3 regions of the Anabaena sp. AL09 genome follow, and region 2 is predicted to be linked to each of the others. Evidence: predicted binding sites of a transcription regulator. Region 2 holds the regulator's gene; each other region holds the start of a gene.
The links. Region 2 encodes HrcA, which represses chaperone genes, less so after heat shock. Its sites were predicted from a motif close to TTAGCACTCNNGANTCNNGAGTGCTAA; they were not measured.
Positions count from the first base shown of each region.

Region 1 (3,288 bases), on a different contig from region 2:
TTGGTACTGTTGTTTTTGGCTGGAATGTTGGACAAAAAGACTCTATAAATCTTGGATCAAAAACTAATCAAAAGTTTGTTCAAATCCCTACTGCAAAACTAAAAAACCGCATTGCTCAACTGTGTGAACAATACGGTATCAAGTTTGTTGAAACTGAAGAATCCTATACCTCAAAGACATCGTTCCTAGACAATGATTTTCTACCTACATTTGGTGCAAAACCCGAAGGGTGGAAAGAGTCAGGGAAAAGAATTAGCCGGGGTTTGTACTGTTCTCAGGACGGCACAAAAATTAATGCAGATTGCAACGGTGCGGTCAACATAATCAGAAAAGTAGCTGCGATATTTAAGTTTGACTTAAATGGAGTAAGTAGAGGCTGTTTAAGTCAGCCTACGAAAGTTCTTTTATGGACTCTTCAGAAATCCCCGCGTCTTCAGACCGGGAAAGCTTAACGATTATTCAACATTCTTTGCCAAAGGGTAAACCCTAACAGCAAAATAATACCGATAGCAGTAGCCAGCATCACTGGTAAACTCATACCCTGGACTTTCATAGCCAGCAAATTACAGCCTAAAGTAATTGACCAGAGGATAAAAGCCGCATTACGTTGGGATAGTCCCCAGGCTAACAAGCGATGATGGAGGTGGTCTTTACCTGGTGTACTCAAAGGATTTTTTCCTGCCATGAGCCGGCGCACAAACACTTGAGTAGTGTCAATAACTGGCAACAGCAGAAATAAAACTGTAGGTATTAGGGCATAGATTGTATTTAATTGGAGTTTACCTAAAATACTGGTTGCTGCTAAAACATAGCCAAAAAAGTATGCTCCAGCATCACCCATAATGATGTGTGAGGGGTAAAAATTATGGCGTAAAAAGCCCAGTGCTGCCCCTCCCAAAGCTGCCAAAACCAAAGTAGCAGCAGCGCGATTATCAAACTGGGCAGAAACACCTAACAAACTGATAGCAGTAATAAAGCTAATGCCACCAGCTAAACCATCCATGCCATCCATGAGGTTAATAGCATTAGTGATCCCCACCACCCACAGCACCGTTAAGGCCATAGACAGGAGAGAATCAATGGGTGTACCGAAAGCAACTTTGATACTAATCCCATTACCAACCAATAAAAGTGCAGTCGTTACTTGCGCCCATAACCGCACAGATGGAGGTAAACCAAATTGGTCATCAATAAAGCCAACTAGAACTAAAATCGAACCACCGAGGAGAATCGTTAAAACCTGGGCTAAAACCCCTTGCAGTTCAATCGGTCGCAAGAGACTAGCTAAGACCAAAGCCGCAATAACACCCGCGTAGATTGCCAAACCTCCCGCATTAGGTAAAGGTTCTTGATTCAATCGTCGAGCGTTGGGTTGATCTGCCCAACCTACTTCTAAGGCAAATTTGCGAATTGTGGGAATTAACCGCCAGGTAACAATCAAAGCTAATAGAAACGTAAATAATACAGCCAACCAGCCGGAGCCGCTAGGGTCAGCAATGCCAAGGGATTTAAGGGAGTTCGCTAAGTTCATTTGCTCCCAATATAATCATTAGTTTTATGGTCAAACATAAGTATCAACTGTTAATATTAATCAATTTTGGGATTTTGATTGTTAATCTAAATTGGGGAAAGGGATTAGCACTCTTGGTCAGTGAGTGCTAAATTGTCTAATGGAAGCAATAGAAAAATAAAACATGACTAAGATTATTGCATTTAATGAAGAATCACGACGGGCTTTAGAAAGAGGTATTAACGCACTGGCAGATGCAGTGAAAATAACTTTAGGTCCAAGAGGTCGTAACGTCCTATTAGAGAAAAAATTTGGTGTTCCCCAAATTGTTAACGATGGTATCACTGTTGCCAAAGAAATTGAATTAGAAGATCCTCTAGAAAATACTGGTGCTAGACTTATTCAGGAAGTAGCATCGAAAACCAAGGATGTAGCTGGCGATGGAACTACCACTGCCACAGTTTTAGCACAAGCCTTGATTAAAGAAGGTTTAAAAAATGTAGCCGCTGGGACAAATCCCATTAGCTTAAAACGGGGTATTGATAAAACCGTTGAAGCACTGGTAGCAGAAATTGCCAAAATTACTAAACCTGTAGAAGGAAGTGCAATCGCTCAAGTTGCCACAGTTTCCGCTGGTAATGATGCTGAAGTTGGACAAATGATTGCACTGGCCATGGAGAAAGTGACTAAAGACGGTGTAATTACTGTTGAAGAATCTAAATCCTTCACCACTGAACTAGAAGTAGTGGAAGGGATGCAGGTTGATAGAGGTTATATTTCTCCCTACTTTATCACCAACAATGAACGGATGACAGTAGAGTTTGAAAACGCCCGCATCCTGATTGTTGATAAGAAAATCAGCAGCATTCAAGATTTAATCCCTATCTTGGAAAAAGTTGCCCGTTTAGGTCAACCTTTACTGATTATTGCTGAAGATGTAGACGGTGATGCTTTACAAACATTGGTTGTAAATAAAGCCCGTGGTGTATTGGCTGTAGCTGCGATTAAAGCCCCCGGTTTTGGTGAACGTCGCAAAGCTATGTTAGAAGATATTGCCATTCTTACCGATGGACAAATGATTTCTGAAGAAATCGGCTTGAGCTTAGATACAGCTACTTTGGAAATGTTGGGAACTGCTCAGAAAATCCACATTGACAAGGAAAATACCACCATTGTCGCTGGTAATACTGCTAAACCAGAAATCCAAATCCGGATTGAGCAAATTCGTAAACAATTGGCGGAAACTGATTCCGACTATGATACCGAAAAACTGCAAGAACGCATTGCTAAGTTAGCTGGTGGTATTGCCGTGATTAAAGTCGGTGCAGCTACAGAAACAGAACTGAAAGACAGAACCTTGCGGATTGAAGACGCACTCAACGCTACCAAAGCAGCGGTAGAAGAAGGTATTGTTCCTGGTGGTGGTGCAACCTTAATTTATCTATCTACCAAGGTAGATGCTATTAAAAACAGCCTCACTCCTGAAGAAAGAATTGGCGCTGATATTGTTAAAAAAGCTTTAGAAGCTCCCCTCCGGCAAATCGCGGAAAACGCTGGGGCAGAAGGTTCTGTGATTGTTGCCAGAGTTCGGGAAACTGATTTAAATATCGGTTATAACGCAGCTACAGGCGAATTTGAAGACTTAATTGCGGCTGGTATTATTGATCCCGCAAAAGTGGTTCGTTCCGCTTTACAAAATGCTTCTTCCATTGCTGGTATGGTACTAACCACCGAAGCAATTATTGCCGAAAAACCTGAAAAACAACCCGCTGGATCTC
Region 1 covers NZ_LJOQ01000067.1:29,935-33,222, forward strand. Annotated here, with positions in the region: gene AN490_RS13385 (transposase) at 1-452, shown strand, start outside; gene AN490_RS13390 (MraY family glycosyltransferase) at 449-1,531, opposite strand; gene groL (chaperonin GroEL) at 1,695-3,288, shown strand, end outside.
Region 1: the regulator HrcA is predicted to act here: its motif matches at 1,636-1,662, upstream of groL (chaperonin GroEL).

Region 2 (3,288 bases):
CTGCTTGTAATTTCTCATCATTCGGGAAGAATATCACCTAATTCTTGAGCAACACTTTGGGCTTGTTGTGAAGTCATGATTTACCACCCGTAATCTTCGCGCATTTGTTCATCATCAAAAACCGAGAGAAAAACCAATGCAGATTTAATATGGTAAATATGTACTATCACCGCTAGAGAATAGCAGCAAAAGCATGGTTCGCACCACCTTACCCAACCCTCGAAAAGCTTGATCAAGAGGATTTTTCCGACTATAGCTACCCAACTTACGCAGTAGCATCTAATATTCTGTAGCTAAAAGTACAGTTGATTTGAGGATGTCATGAGATGATCCATAAAAAGATAGAGATTTATGTAAGTTAGACACACAAAACAACCTAGTTTCGGTGACAGAAATATAAATTACGACTAAGGAAAAAGCTACAACCTTTGATATTACTTGCAAATTTTTAATTTACATAAAGCGGACAATATTAAGTATATAATTTGCTATCTTGCATTAATTAATAATTAATACTCTTTTGGGGTTTGGTGGTAAAAACCACGCATTTTTTCAGATTTTGATTAAGGTTTGCCTTCAGTAAAAATATCACCTATGCAAGTCCATCTAACTAATCGGCAGCAAAATATACTTTGGGCGACTATACGCCATTACATTGCGACAGCAGAGCCTGTTGGCTCTAAAGCTTTAATTGAAGGATTTGATTTAGGTATTAGCTCGGCTACTATTCGCAATGTGATGGGTGTTTTAGAAAAATCAGGGTTACTTTATCAACCACATACTTCTGCGGGAAGAATTCCTTCTGATTCTGGTTATCGGATTTATGTTGACCAACTAATTAAACCATCAGAAACTTTAGCTAAAGAGGTAGAAACGGCATTACAAAGACATTTGCATTGGGAAGATTGGAGTTTAGAGGCTTTATTACAAGGTGCAGCCCAAATTTTAGCAACATTAAGCGGCTGTATTACTTTAATTACTATGCCACAAACCACGACAGCAAAGTTACGACATTTGCAACTAGTGCAAATTGAATCCGGGAAGATTATGTTGATTGTGGTGACAGATAGTTATGAAACCCATTCTAAGGTGATGGATTTATTTTCAATATCATCAGTAACTAAACCTGAACCGGAGGTAATTGATCATCAATTGCAGATAGTTTCTAACTTTTTGAATAGTCATTTACGAGGAAGGAGTTTATTAGAATTAGGCTACCTTGACTGGAGTGAATTAGATCAAGAATTTCGAGTTTATGGCGAATTTTTGAAAAGTTCTTTGGTAGAATTGACTCATCGCGCTCTTGCACCAACGACTACACAAATTATGGTGCGGGGGATTGGAGAGGTCTTACGACAACCTGAGTTTTCTCAAGTACAGCAGGTGCAGACAATTATGCAATTGTTGGAAGAAGAACAAGACCAACTTTGGCATTTAATTTGTGAAAAAACAGAAATGGATGATACAAATAAGTCTAAAGTAACGGTGCGGATTGGGACAGAAAATCCTCTTGAACCTATTCGCACCTGTACTTTGATTTCTGCTATTTATCGTCGGGGTTCTGTGCCAGTGGGAAGTGTGGGAGTTTTAGGTCCAACTAGGTTAGACTATGAGAGTGCGATCGCTGTGGTCGCAGCAGCAGCAAATTATCTCTCGGAAGCTTTTAGTTAATTTCCATAAATTCATGATCAGAAAAATCACTTTTGGCTTACTATGGCTAGGATTTGTTTCCTATGCCTTTTTCTTTGCTCCTCCTGAACAACCGGATACTTTTGAGTTGATAAAAAATCTCTCTACAGGAAATTGGCAAGGGATTAATCCGCTGATTATATGTTTATTTAATATCATGGGAATTTGGCCTTTTATATATAGTGCAGTGGTATTTTTTGATGGTAGAGGTCAAAAAATACCTGCTTGGCCATTTGCTAGTGCTGCTTTTGCCATTGGGGCTTTTGGGCTTTTACCATATTTAGCTTTAAGAGAACCCAATCAAAAGTTTGTAGGGGAAAAAAAATTATTTCTCAAATTACTAGATTCTCGCATTTTTGGAATTTTATTAACTTTAGGTGCGGCGGTTTTATTTACCTATAGTTTACAGGGAGACTGGGGTAATTTTCGACAACAGTGGGAAACCAGCCGATTTATTCACGTCATGAGTTTGGATTTTATCATCTTGAGTCTATTATTTCCCACGTTGTTAAGAGATGATATGACAAGACGAGGTTGGCAAAATAATCAGTTATTTTGGTTATTTGCGATCATTCCTGTGTTTGGAGCTTTGATGTATCTGTGTGTGCGTCCACCTATAGATATAGAAAATCAAAAAGGAGTTGAGACAACAATACTCCACTAACTCCTGACTACTAAAATTAAAAAGGTAAGTATCCAGTTGTGAACAACATCTACTGAAATTACAGGAGACAAAAAATGTTTAATCGCATGATGGGAAAAACTCGCTATATTGTCTGTCGTTTGTTCTTGCATTTAAACGGAGAAGAAGTAGCGCCAATCTTAGGTGTCCTCAACAGTAGTGCTAGAACAGCGATTAATGCTGACGGTGATCTGGATATTTTAGGAGAAGAATTAGTGCAACTGTGCCAAACTTTCCTACAATATGATGAATATTGGTTTGCTGCTGCTAATGAAGGTGATGTCTTTTGGAATCAAGGGGAAGCAGGAGATTATGTCAATGAACTATTCACAGACTCAGCCCAAAGATATGGGGCTAATCTTGATTTTAATTCCACTTCCTCAAATCAGCCCTTATCACTTCCTGTCACCCGTAACATCGTTGTCATGATTACAGTCGCTGCTGAAGGGGAAATTACCGAGTTAGAAACTGATTTAGCCAACATCCCAGCTTTGAAAGCAGCCTTTAAAGCCGTAATTAATCTACACTACAAACATAAACTCCGCGCTATCCAAGTGCATTTTTCTCCAGCCCAATTAGGTGATGAACTTTCCAGTGATCAATTATTGGAATATTATCCAGAATTGATCCCACTGTAAATGATTCGTTAGTCTGTAATTAGTACCCGAAAACAAACATGAACACAATGATTATCAGTATACTACGTAAACTTACAGTTGTTTGTTTAGCCTTAACTTTGTGCTTAACAACTGTCGCTTGCGGGGGAGGAAACCAAGCTAATTCTCCAACTAAGAATATTAGCCAAACTGCTACTCCCACCAAGTTAAATGATGGTCAGTATGAAGTACAACAGGGTACATACAATGATGCCAATGGTGAGTATACCTTGTTTTTACTCAATAACAATCCCCCCAGCT
Region 2 covers NZ_LJOQ01000091.1:55,823-59,110, forward strand. Annotated here, with positions in the region: gene AN490_RS18915 (hypothetical protein) at 1-37, opposite strand, end outside; gene AN490_RS18920 (Tn3 family transposase) at 145-279, opposite strand; gene hrcA (heat-inducible transcriptional repressor HrcA) at 595-1,671, shown strand; gene AN490_RS18930 (DUF2834 domain-containing protein) at 1,685-2,353, shown strand; gene AN490_RS18935 (DUF1517 domain-containing protein) at 2,428-3,009, shown strand; gene AN490_RS18940 (hypothetical protein) at 3,057-3,288, shown strand, end outside.

Region 3 (3,288 bases), on a different contig from region 2:
CTTTAGGTTCTGGCTTGTCAACAATGATACATTCTGTTGTCAACACCATCCCAGCGATAGAAGCAGCGTTTTGCAGAGCAGAACGAGTTACTTTAGCAGGGTCAACAATACCAGCAGCTAACATATCAACGAATTCGTTGGTAGAAGCATTGAAACCAATGTTGAAATCCTTCTCTTTCACTCTTTCAGCAATTACAGCGCCGTTTTGACCAGCGTTTTCCGCAATTCTCTTCAGAGGAGCAGGTAAAGCCCGAACAACGATTAAAGCACCAGTCAACTCTTCATCTTTGAGGTTGCTGTGCGCCCAAGCTTCCAATACAGGAGCGAGGTGAGCCAAGGTTGTACCACCACCGGGAACAATACCTTCTTCTACAGCAGCCTTGGTAGCGTTGATAGCATCTTCCAAACGTAGTTTCTTATCCTTCATTTCGGTTTCGGTAGCTGCACCAACTTTAACTACAGCAACACCACCGGACAATTTAGCCAAACGCTCTTGGAGTTTTTCTTTGTCGTAGGAAGATTCGGTTTCATCCATCTGACGACGGATTTGTTCGCAACGAGCCTTAACACCAGCTTCATTACCTTCAGCCACAATTGTGGTGCTGTCTTTGGTAATGGTGATGCGACGAGCTTTACCTAGACTTTCTAACTTGGTGGTATCTAGTTTCAAACCAGCGTCTTCAGTTACGAGTTGACCACCGGTGAGAACTGCGATATCTTCTAACATGGATTTACGGCGATCGCCAAAACCAGGAGCTTTTACAGCAGCCACGTTGAGGACACCGCGTAAACGGTTAACTACCAAAGTTGCCAAAGCTTCTTTTTCGATGTCTTCAGCAATAATTACCAAAGGACGACCGGAACGAGCTACTTGTTCGAGGACAGGAACTAAATCTTGTACCAAAGCAATCTTCTTGTCAGTCAACAAGATATAAGGCTCATCAAAAACGGTTTCCATCCGTTCTGCATCGGTAGCGAAGTAAGGGGAAATATAACCCTTATCAAAACGCATCCCTTCGGTGATTTCCAATTCGGTGGTCATAGACTTCCCTTCTTCTAGGGAAATTACGCCTTCTTTGCCCACCTTGTCCATAGCTTGAGCAATCATAGCCCCGACTTCTTCGTCGTTACCAGCAGAAATTGCCGCAACTTGTGCGATCGCTTTAGAATCTTCTACAGGGCGAGCGTGTTCAGCAATTTTTTCTACTAAAAACGCAGATGCTTTGTCAATACCGCGCTTCAATAAAATCGCATTAGCACCAGCAGCAACGTTCCGCAAGCCTTCTTTAACAATGGCGTGAGCCAAAACGGTAGCTGTGGTTGTACCATCACCAGCAGCGTCATTGGTTTTGGAAGCAGCTTGACGAATTAGAGCTACACCAGTATTTTCGATGTGGTCTTCTAATTCAATTTCTTTAGCGATGGTGACACCATCATTAACGATTTGTGGTGCGCCGAATTTCTTCTCTAAAACCACGTTACGACCTTTGGGTCCAAGGGTAACAGCTACAGCTTCAGCGAGAATATCAATACCACGCTCTAGAGCGCGACGGGCGTTTTCGTTGTAAATAATGCGCTTTGCCATAATAAGTCTAAATCCCGGTAGTAAATTAAATTTTTCTGATTTTCAAAGAAATTGGTGAGTGGTGAACAGGTAATTCGGAAAAATTCTTACCCATCACCCATGCCCAATTAGCTGACGATTGCTAAAATGTCTTTTTCAGAAAGCAATACATATTCTTCTGTAGCCAACTTGATATCGGTGCCAGCGTACTTGGAGTACAACACTTTATCGCCAACATTAATGTCCATTGTTTGACGAGTCCCGTCGTCATTGCGCTTGCCAGGTCCAACAGCGGCGATTTCGCCAACTTGGGGTTTTTCCTGAGCATTATCGGGCAAAAACAAACCGCCTGCGGTTTTTTCTTGGGGGGCGCTTACTTTGATAAAAACGCGATCGCCCAGGGGCTTAACGGTGGAAACGCTTAAAGATACGGCTGCCATACAAAATTTTTTGCTAAATTAGCACTCTCGACTCATGAGTGCTAATCTAGCTTTATATAGGACATAATAGCAATCATGACTTGTGTACGGGTTTCCGAACTAGGGCTAGGGTGGCAATACTTAAGTGCAAATATCCAATTATTTTAGTTGTCAGGGTTTGTTGCGTAGGTAATGAATATTTTGATATGGACAACTTTATTTGCAAACTTGGGAAATTGTTATAGAACTGTAATCAGGGATCTACTCAATGAGTAACAGCACCGTGATCCACGAACAGGCATCTCATCCCTAAAACTACTAGGGAACTGGGAACTGGGGACTGGGGACTGGTCACAGGGAGTAATTAGCTCTTCCCCCATTACCAATTAGCTCTTCCCCCATTACTAATTACCCAGTCAAAAAAACAGATAAATGCTCAATTCTGTTACAAATCAGCTAGTCTAGAACTTGGTAATGCTGTTAACAAGGACTGGGGGAGCGATCAACCCATCAGTTAGCACATAGTTATTCCATAGGCATCTTCACAGCCCAAGCCAAAAACTTGCGTGTTTGTTGTTCTAGAACGATAATGGTAGTTTGCCTAGATGGGGTCTGGTATCGCCAATTAAATCCAGAAGTCATGAGAGCAGGTCATCCAAGACCAGTAAATTGGCCATGAGGATGGTGAAAAAATCTGTATTTTTAACCCATGCTTTGCCAAAAAAAACTTCCCGGCTGATTTTGAACCTCTGATAGAGGCTTCACATCCTAAGGATAAGTAGAGCAGCAGTATGCCAATGAAAGCGCAGGTGAGTTTTGAACTAAGGTCATCTTGAAAAATACCGACTTGTGATTCACAAGGACGATAATTTAATCAGGGTTTTCAGCCTGCAACTTTCAAATGGATATATAATAGCGCATTATAAAGACTACTGCTATACGTATCCTTACTAGACTTTTTCCATTCACCTGCAAGTCTGTTGAAAGTAACTAACACTTTTAAGACTTAGGGGAGTTAAAGTAAGTTAAGTGGGAAAAAAGACAACATCCTAAGTCATCCACCATACGGGATAACTATATCAATACCTTAATGGATCGAAGCGCGAGAAGTGCCACTGTTATGAAAGAACCCAGCATGAAAGACCACAAAAGACTTCTATTGATTGATGATGACCCTAACCTCATCTTGGTGGTGAAGGATTACTTAGAGTTCCGGGGCTACGAAGTCATCACGTCCGCCAATGGCAGAGAAGCCCTGGATCTTCTAGAAACCGAAGTTCCAGATATGATTATCTGTGACGTGAT
Region 3 covers NZ_LJOQ01000106.1:64,813-68,100, reverse strand. Annotated here, with positions in the region: gene groL (chaperonin GroEL) at 1-1,585, opposite strand, end outside; gene groES (co-chaperone GroES) at 1,693-2,004, opposite strand; gene AN490_RS22035 (response regulator transcription factor) at 3,074-3,288, shown strand, end outside.
Region 3: the regulator HrcA is predicted to act here: its motif matches at 2,023-2,049, upstream of groES (co-chaperone GroES).